One region of the Pseudoduganella albidiflava genome, then DNA from elsewhere that is predicted to be linked to it. Evidence: riboswitches for the same ligand, from Rfam matches in the RefSeq annotation. Region 1 holds a riboswitch; the other holds the start of a gene.
What was found. A riboswitch is a leader RNA that binds a small molecule or an ion and turns the genes downstream of it on or off. The one in region 1 is predicted to bind cobalamin.

Region 1 (3,971 bases):
GCCGGCATGGCTTACCTCGTCAAGGCAAGGCTCAACGCCGCGGTGGACTCGGCGGCGCTGGCCGCGGCGCGCGCCGTGACGTCCGGGAATAACCAGACGGAACAGACGGCCAGCGCGCAGGCCGCGGCAAGGCAGTTCTTCGCGGCGAACATGCCCGCCAGCTACCTGATGTCGAAACCGGCCCTGCTGGGCACCACGGTGACGTTCAATGCCGGCACGGTCACCATCGACGTGAAGGCCCAGGCGCCGATGGCCGTGTCGCTGATGCAGACGCTGGACACCACGTCGCTGATGCCGACCGCCGCCGCGCAGACGGTGCGCAAGGACCTGGACATGGCGTTCGTGGTCGATACCTCGGGATCGCTGCAGCCTTCGGCCGCGACGGTCAGGACGTCGGCCAAAAGCTTCCTGAACAAATTCAATGTCACGCAGGACCGGGTCGCGCTGCTGCACTTCGCGTCGGGCGTGGAAGTGGACCAGCCGATCGCCACCTCCGGCCGGGGTTTCAAGCGCGATGCGATGCTGTCGTCGATTTCGGGCTACGCATTCTCGGGCGGCACCTCGTCGTTCGAAGGGATGCGGCGGGCGCGCGACGAGCTCAACGCGATCCCGACCCTGAGCCGCTCCAGCCTGCGCGTGATCGTCTTCTTCTCCGACGGCGCGCCCACGTCGTTCGGTGTCAATCTGCCGTTCGGCGCATGCGCCAGGCCCGGCGCGCTCGATGCGGTCGGGCAGGGCCTGCTCAGGCTGGACACCGAGTACGAGTTCGTCAGCACCGCCTGCAAGGTGGAAAGCGAAGCGTGGAAGACGATGAAGAAGCTGCCGAAGTTCTATAACGCGGTCGATCCCGCGGCAACCGAGTTCCCGATCGTGTCCACGCCGACGGCGACGCTGCCGCGCCCGGTGACCGAGGATATCGGCTCCGAGTCGATGTACAAGCAGAACGTCAGCCGCGCCGCGCGCAACCTTGCCGAAGCCATGGCCGCCAGGGCGCGCAAGGACGGCATCTTCGTCTTCACGCTGGGCATGGGCTCCTCGCTGAAGGAAAAGAACGCCGACAACGAAACCGGCGAATCCATCCTGAAATGCATGGCCAACGTGGCCGACGGCCCATCGCGCTGCTACGACGCCAGCAAGCCGGTCGGCATGTACTGCTATGCGGCCACGGATGCCGACCTGACGCCGTGCTTCTCGAAGCTGGCCTCGGCGATCCTGCGCATTTCCAAATAGATTCCGGCGGCTTCCGCTTGACGCTTGTGTGAATCCGGTCATGTTCGCTATGCTTCGGCTGGTTTTCCACCAGCCCGCGTGCCCGCCATGACCGTCCCCGCCTCCAGAACCGATCGCTGCTTCGTCATCATCAACCGCCTGGTCAGCCTGCTGCTCCTGCTCGCTCTGCTGGGCATGCTCGCAGGCGCTGCGGTGCTGGGCTACCTGTCGCTGGCGCGCGGCCCGGTGAAGGGGCCGGGGATGGTCAAGGCCGAGGAAAAAACCGCGGAAGCCGGCAAGCGCGTCGTCCTCGGTTTCGCGGCAGTGGAAAAGGTCCATGGCGCCGATATCGACATGGTCCGGCTCGTCGTGATGGACCGGGAGCGCGATTACTCGTACGAGCGCAGCGACGGAACACGCAATGTGCTGTTCATCCACGGTGCCGGCCAGCCATCGCACTGGCTGTTCAAGGAGCACGGGAACACGGTGACGGTCCTGCGGCAGTTGCAGGAAAGCGAGCACCGCGCTGGCTCGCCCGCGCTGGCGCTCTACATCGAATACACCACGCCCCGGCCAGCCGATGCGGTTCCGGACGGTAGAAGGCCGGTGTTGAACTTCGGACTGGCCAGGCCCGACGGTACCGGCATGACCGTCGTACTGAAGGACATCACGCGGGTATTGTCCCATCGCGTGACCGCCGAGCGGCGCGTCACCGTCCTGTTCCAGCGCGGTACCGCACTCTGGCAAGCCACCATCGCGCTGGATGATTTCACCATCGTCGGCGAGCGCGAAGTGGCCAGGCTGCCGACTTCGATCTGACGCCATGGCGCCCCCGGCCAATCACCGGGCCGGCATGGCGACGCAGCAAAATTGCTATGCCACGGCATTGCATTTCGGTTACCATGCGCGCTTGGGTGCGCTCTTCCCGTTCCGGGGAAAGCGTTAAACGGGAAACCGGTGAAGCCGCCACGCGCGGCCATTCCGGTGCAGCCCCCGCTGCTGTAAGCCTGACGGATTCCGCCTGTTAGCCACTGCGATCGCTCGCGGGAAGGCGCGGATGAAGAATGACGGCGAGCCAGAATACCGGCCCAAGCAAGTCAGCACCATTCCCCGGGGTGACGGGAAGCCGCTGTCGAAGCGGCCTGCCGTCCCGGCCCCGCCTCGACCGTCTTTTCATCCTCCCGCCGGTGCTCTTATGGACCATTCGACGGGAGGATTCGAATGCATATCATGGAAGGTTTCCTGCCGCCCGCGCACGCGCTGGGCTGGTCGGCCGTCTCCGCCTGTTTCCTGGCCGCGGGCCTGCGCGCGATGGCGCGCGACCTGCGCCAGCATCCCGAACGGCGCATGCTGTTCGGCGTCGCCGCGGCATTCGCGTTCCTGCTCTCGGCACTGAAGCTGCCATCCGTCACGGGCAGCTGTTCGCATCCCACCGGCGTGGGGCTCGGCGCATTGCTGTTCGGCCCCGCCGCGATGGTGCCGGTCGGCTTCGTGGTGCTCCTGTTCCAGGCCCTGCTGCTGGCCCATGGCGGCGTGACGACGCTGGGCGCCAACATCTTCTCGATGGCCGTCGTCGGCCCGTTCGTGGCTTACGGCGTGTTCCGCGCCGCCGCCGCGCTGGGCATGTCGCGTTCCGCCGCCGTGTTCGCCGCGGCGTGCCTGGGCGACCTGGCCACGTACGCCACCACCTCGCTGCAACTGGCCTGGGCGTTTCCCGATCCGGTGGGCGGCATGGCCGCTTCGCTGGCCAGGTTCGCCGGCATCTTCGCCCTGACCCAGGTGCCTATCGCCATCAGCGAAGGGTTGCTGACGGTGCTGGTGGTGAACGCCATCGCCCGTTTCCACGGCCATGAACAGCAGGCCGCGCCGGTGTTCGCGCACCGTGGCAGGGAGCGCACATGAGGCGACAGATGAGGTTGAAGATAAAGGCGCGCACCTGGCTGGCCTGGATCGCGATCGTGCTGCTGACGGTACTGCCCTTGTGGCTGGCCGGCGGGGCCGCGTTCGGCGGCGCCGATGACCTGGCGCGCGAAGCCATCGGCACCATCGCGCCGGGCTATGCGCCGTGGTTCTCTCCCGTGTTCGAGCCGGCCAGCGGCGAGATCGCCTCGCTGCTGTTCGCATTGCAGGCTGCACTGGGCGCGGGCGTGATCGGCTACTGGCTGGGCCTGTCGGTCGGGCGCGAGCGGGCCCGCGCGGCCGCGGGAAAATCCGATGCTGGTTGAAACAGCAGCTTACGCGAGCCGCTGGCGCGGCGTTGCGCCATCGGCCAAGGCATTGTTCGCGCTGGCGGGCATCGCTGCCGCATGGATCGCCTGCCGGCCCGCCACGCTGGCGGTCCTGGCGCTGCTGCCGATGCTCGCTGCGCTGCTCGGCGCACGCGTGCCGCTGCGCACCTGGCTGGCGGTGGCACGGGCACCGCTCGGTTTCCTGCTGCTGGCCTGCGCCACCTTGCCGGTCGGCCCCGGCGTGCATGGCAACTGGCAGTGGAATGGCGCGATGGTGCCGGTGGCGGTGCACGCGGGCTTGCGGGCGCTGGCCGTGCTGGCGGCGCTGCTGGGCTTCGTGCTGACCACGCCGCTGCCCGACCTGCTGTCGCTGCTGCGCCGCCTGCGCACGCCGGAGGTGCTGCTCGACCTGATGGCGCTGTGCTACCGCATGCTGTTCGTGCTGCGCCGCGCCTGGGACGACGGTGTGGAGGCGCAGCGCGCGCGCCTGGGCTATCCCGGCTGGCGCCATGGATGGGTACAAACATGGCGTTC
Region 2 (3,971 bases), 130 kb from region 1:
CCAACCACGCGGTGGCGCTGCCGACCCGTTTCGAGGACGCCATCCACGTGCAGCGCGAATACCTGGCGCTGGGCGATTCGCACAACCCGAACGATCCGGCATTCGCCGCGTTCCGCGACAGGCTGCTGAAGCAATATGGCGTGACGCGCATCGAAGACCTGCCGGTCAACTTCAAGGGCCTGGTGGGCATGGAAGGCGAGCGCAAGTCCAGCGAGCTGTTCGACCGCTACGCCGCGGCCGCGTTCGACCGGCAGGAACGGCAGGGCGAGATCATCGATGCCTTCGGCTGGGCCAGCCCGGCGCTGGCGCTGCGGCGCCTGTCGATGGCGGCGGCCGGGACCGACCTGGCCAGCTACCGTTCGTTCCTGGAGCAGGGCGAGCGCTATCGCTACGCGCTGATCCAGGGCCTGAACCGCATCCAGGTGGAGCGGCTGGCCTATGCCGACGACATCGACCGGAACAAGGATAACCGCGTGTCGCGAGACCATTGGCGGGAGTTCCCGGAATTCCAGTATGAAGCGGCGCCGGTGGCCACCACGCTGCGGCGCGTGGCTCCGGCGGCCGGCGTGCTGGCCCTGTGGCTGGCCGCACTGGGCACGCTGGCCTGGGTGCTGGCGGGCCGGCTGGGGAGGATCGCGCGATGAACTGGCTTGCCCACGAAATGCGGCTGGTGCTGCGCTCGCGGCTGTCCGCCTGCGCCTTGCTGCTGCTGTTGCTGCTGTCCGCGCTGGCTGTCTGGTCGGGCATGCGGGAAGTCGAACGCCAGCGGCAGACCATCGCCCGCCTGGCACCGCTGCATGAACAGGACGTGGCCGCGCTGGCGGCGCGCTACCCGGACAGCAAGGATGCCGGCAATCCGGCCTACTACACGTTCTACAACACATGGGATCCGCCATCGGCCGCGGCGTTCCTGGCGCTGGGCCTGCGCGACGTGGCGCCATACGTGCTGCGCATCCGCGCGCTGGGATTGCAGGCCCAGCTCTACGAAGGCGAAACGTTCAACCCGGAAGTGGCGCTGCCGGGCCGCTTCGACTTCGCCTTCGTGCTGATCTACCTGGCGCCGCTGTTCGCGATCGCGCTGTTGCACGACCTGGTGTCGGGCGAGCGGCAGACGGGCCGGCTGCGGCTCCTGCTGGCGATGCCCGACGCGGGGCGGCTGTGGCGGCGCCGCGCGGGCTTGCGCTATGCGTTGCTGTTCCTGTGCCTGGCCGTGCCGGCGTGCGTGGGCGCGGCATTGTCCGGCACCGGCATCGTGGCGACCGGCATCGTGCTGGCGGTGACGGCGGCCTGCCTGGCCTTCTGGACCGGCCTGTCGCTGCTGGTCGCCACGCTGCACTGGCGCTCCGTGACCAACGCCACCGTGCTGATGGGAGCGTGGGCCGTGCTCACGCTGGTGCTGCCGGCACTGGCCAACGTGGCGCTGATCCGGGCGATCCCCGTGCACCAGGGCGTCGACCTGATGCTGGCCCAGCGGCAGGTCGTGCATGGCGCCTGGGAACTGCCGCGCGAGGAAACCATGCGCAAGTTCGTTGCCAGCCATCCGGAATGGAAGGATCACACCGCGGTACCGCGCAGGTTCCACTGGAAGTGGTACTTCGCCTTCCACCAGGTGGGCGACGAGAGCGTGGCCGGCGCGGCGCGCGACTATCGCGGCGGCCTGCTGGCGCGGCAGGCGTGGACGGGCCGGCTCGGCTGGCTGCTGCCGGGCGTGGGCGCGCAGGCCGTGCTGCACCGGCTGGCCGGCACGGACCTGCCGGCGCAACTGGCGTACCAGGACGCGATCGCGGCGTTCCACCGGCAGATCCGCACGTTCTACTATCCCTACCTGTTCAACGACCGCCCGTTCGGCACGGCCGATTTCGCCAGGCAGCCCGGGTTCGTGCCGCGCGTGCCGGACGGGATGCCCGGCCGGGATGGCCTGGCCGCCCTGCTTGCCCTGTTCGTGCTGGCGGGGGCCGTGCAGCTGGCGGGCCTGTGGCGGCTGGGCCGCTTGCGGATGTGACAAAGCGGCAGCCTTGCATGTAGAATCCGGCGCTTGAGCAAACGGTGCCTTCCTGCCAGCCGGCCGGAGGGTGAAACGGGAAGCCGGTGACGCGCGGGATGACCATCCTCCGCCAGTCCGGCGCAGCCCCCGCTGCTGTAAGCCTGACGAACCGGCGCCACCGCCACTGTGTCGAGACACGACACGGGAAGGCACGCACCGGCCAGAATGACGGCAAGCCAGAAGACCGGCCGTTTGCAATGATGTGCCGGATCCCGGGGTGTGGGCCGGCCTGTTGCGTATTCATGGCCGGCCCTCGCGGGCACGGCCGGACCGGTCGGATCAATTGAGCATTTCCCCACTCGTGCGCGCCCTGGCCGCGCTGCTGTGCATCCTGGCCTGCGCGCGCGGCCAGGCCGCCGTGCTGTTCGCCATCGTCACCGAGCGTGCCGCGCCCGTCGCGATCGAGGCGGCGCACCGCCACCTGGCCCTGCATCCGCAAGACCGCATCGACTTGCGCACCCCGGCGCAGTGGATGGCGCTGGGCGAGCGCGACATGGCGCGCCTGGTGGGCGGCGCCGATACCATCCTGGCCGTGTCGCTGTTCGGCGATCCGGCCCATCGCCTGAAGACCGCGCTGGCCCGCCATGCGAAACCGCGCACGGCGGTACTGGCCTTCAACGGCGAGGCCAGCCTCAGCCTGATGAGCCGCGACGGCCATGGCGCGCTGCGCGATTTTCCTCCCGATACACTGCGCGACCTGTCGGCGGAAAACCCGCCGCCCGCCGCGCTGCGGGCCGCACAGGCGCATCCCGCCGCGCCACACTGGCTGGCGGCGCGCCGCCTGTGGCAGGCCGGCGGTGTCGACAATACTGCCGCGCTGTTCGCCCACCGGCTGCACCCGGCCACGCCGCTGGCCAGCGCGCAAGCGGAACCGACGCTGCGCGTGCGCGTGGGCCGGCGCGAACTGGCCGACGCGGCAGCCTGGGGCCGCGGCGCGCAGCTGGGCTTGACGGCGCGGCCGGCCGTGGTGGTGCTGGACCTGTCGAACATGGATGCGGCCGTGCCGGCCGCCGTGTGCGCGCGCATCGAGGCCGGCGGCCAGCCGTGCGTGCAGGTGCTCACGCGCTGGGGCGGCGCTTCCCGCGAGGCGCTGGAACGTTTGCCCGAGCTGGTGGCCCCGGCGCGGCCGGCGGCGCTGGTGGTGCTGCAGGATTTCGTGGTCGGCGCGGCCGAGGGGCGCAAAGCCGTCGCCGAAGCGCTGAAGCGCCTCGATATTCCCGTGTTCAAGGGGATCCGGCTGTCCGACCGCACGGCGCTGCAGTGGCGCCTGTCGCCGGACGGCCTGCCGCCCGATTCGGTGCAGTACCGCGTGGCGCTGCCGGAATTGCAGGGCATCGGCCAGCCGATCGTGGTGGCCGCCCTGGGCCAGGCGCAACGCGACCGGCTGACCGGCATCGAGAACCGTCCGCCGGTCATGCTCGATGCCGAGGCGGCGCGGCTGGCGGCGCGCGTCAACCGCTGGCTGGCGCTGCGCGACAAGCCGAACCGCGACAAGCGCGTGGCGCTGATCTACTACAACCACCCGCCGGGCCGCCAGAATATCGGCGCCGACAACCTGGACGTGCCGGCCTCGCTGTTCGACATGCTCCATGCGCTGAAGGACGCCGGCTATACGATGGGCGAGCTGCCCGCGTCGCCCGAGGCGCTGCTCGACCGGATCATGGCGCAGGGCGTCAACCTGCCGGAAGACCGCGGCGCGCTGCGCGAGCTAGCCGGCACCGTGAACACCGTGAGCGCGGCGGACTATGCGGCATGGTTCGCCGCCCTGTCGCCGCGCGTGCAGCGCGAGATGACCAGCGGCCTGCTGGGCCGGCTGCATGCGGACGTACTGGACGCGGAGAAGGCCGGCGAATGGCTGCTGGGCCGCAAGCAGGTCGACGTGATCGTCAAGGAATTGCAGCATCTCGTGGAAGGCGCCGATCACCCG

Region 2: linked by a shared signal. The riboswitch ahead of EYF70_RS18185 (cobaltochelatase subunit CobN) and the one ahead of EYF70_RS18690 (energy-coupling factor ABC transporter permease) in region 1 are both predicted to bind cobalamin.

Annotation. Positions count from the first base shown of each region.
Region 1 is NZ_CP036401.1:4,541,217-4,545,187, reverse strand. Features, by position in the region: gene EYF70_RS18700 (VWA domain-containing protein) at 1-1,230, shown strand, start outside; gene EYF70_RS18695 (hypothetical protein) at 1,318-2,028, shown strand; cobalamin riboswitch at 2,105-2,315, shown strand; gene EYF70_RS18690 (energy-coupling factor ABC transporter permease) at 2,431-3,111, shown strand; gene EYF70_RS18685 (energy-coupling factor ABC transporter substrate-binding protein) at 3,120-3,434, shown strand; gene EYF70_RS31680 (CbiQ family ECF transporter T component) at 3,424-3,971, shown strand, end outside.
Region 2 is NZ_CP036401.1:4,415,679-4,419,649, reverse strand. Features, by position in the region: gene EYF70_RS18195 (ABC transporter permease) at 1-644, shown strand, start outside; gene EYF70_RS18190 (ABC transporter permease) at 641-2,002, shown strand; cobalamin riboswitch at 2,028-2,251, shown strand; gene EYF70_RS18185 (cobaltochelatase subunit CobN) at 2,328-3,971, shown strand, end outside.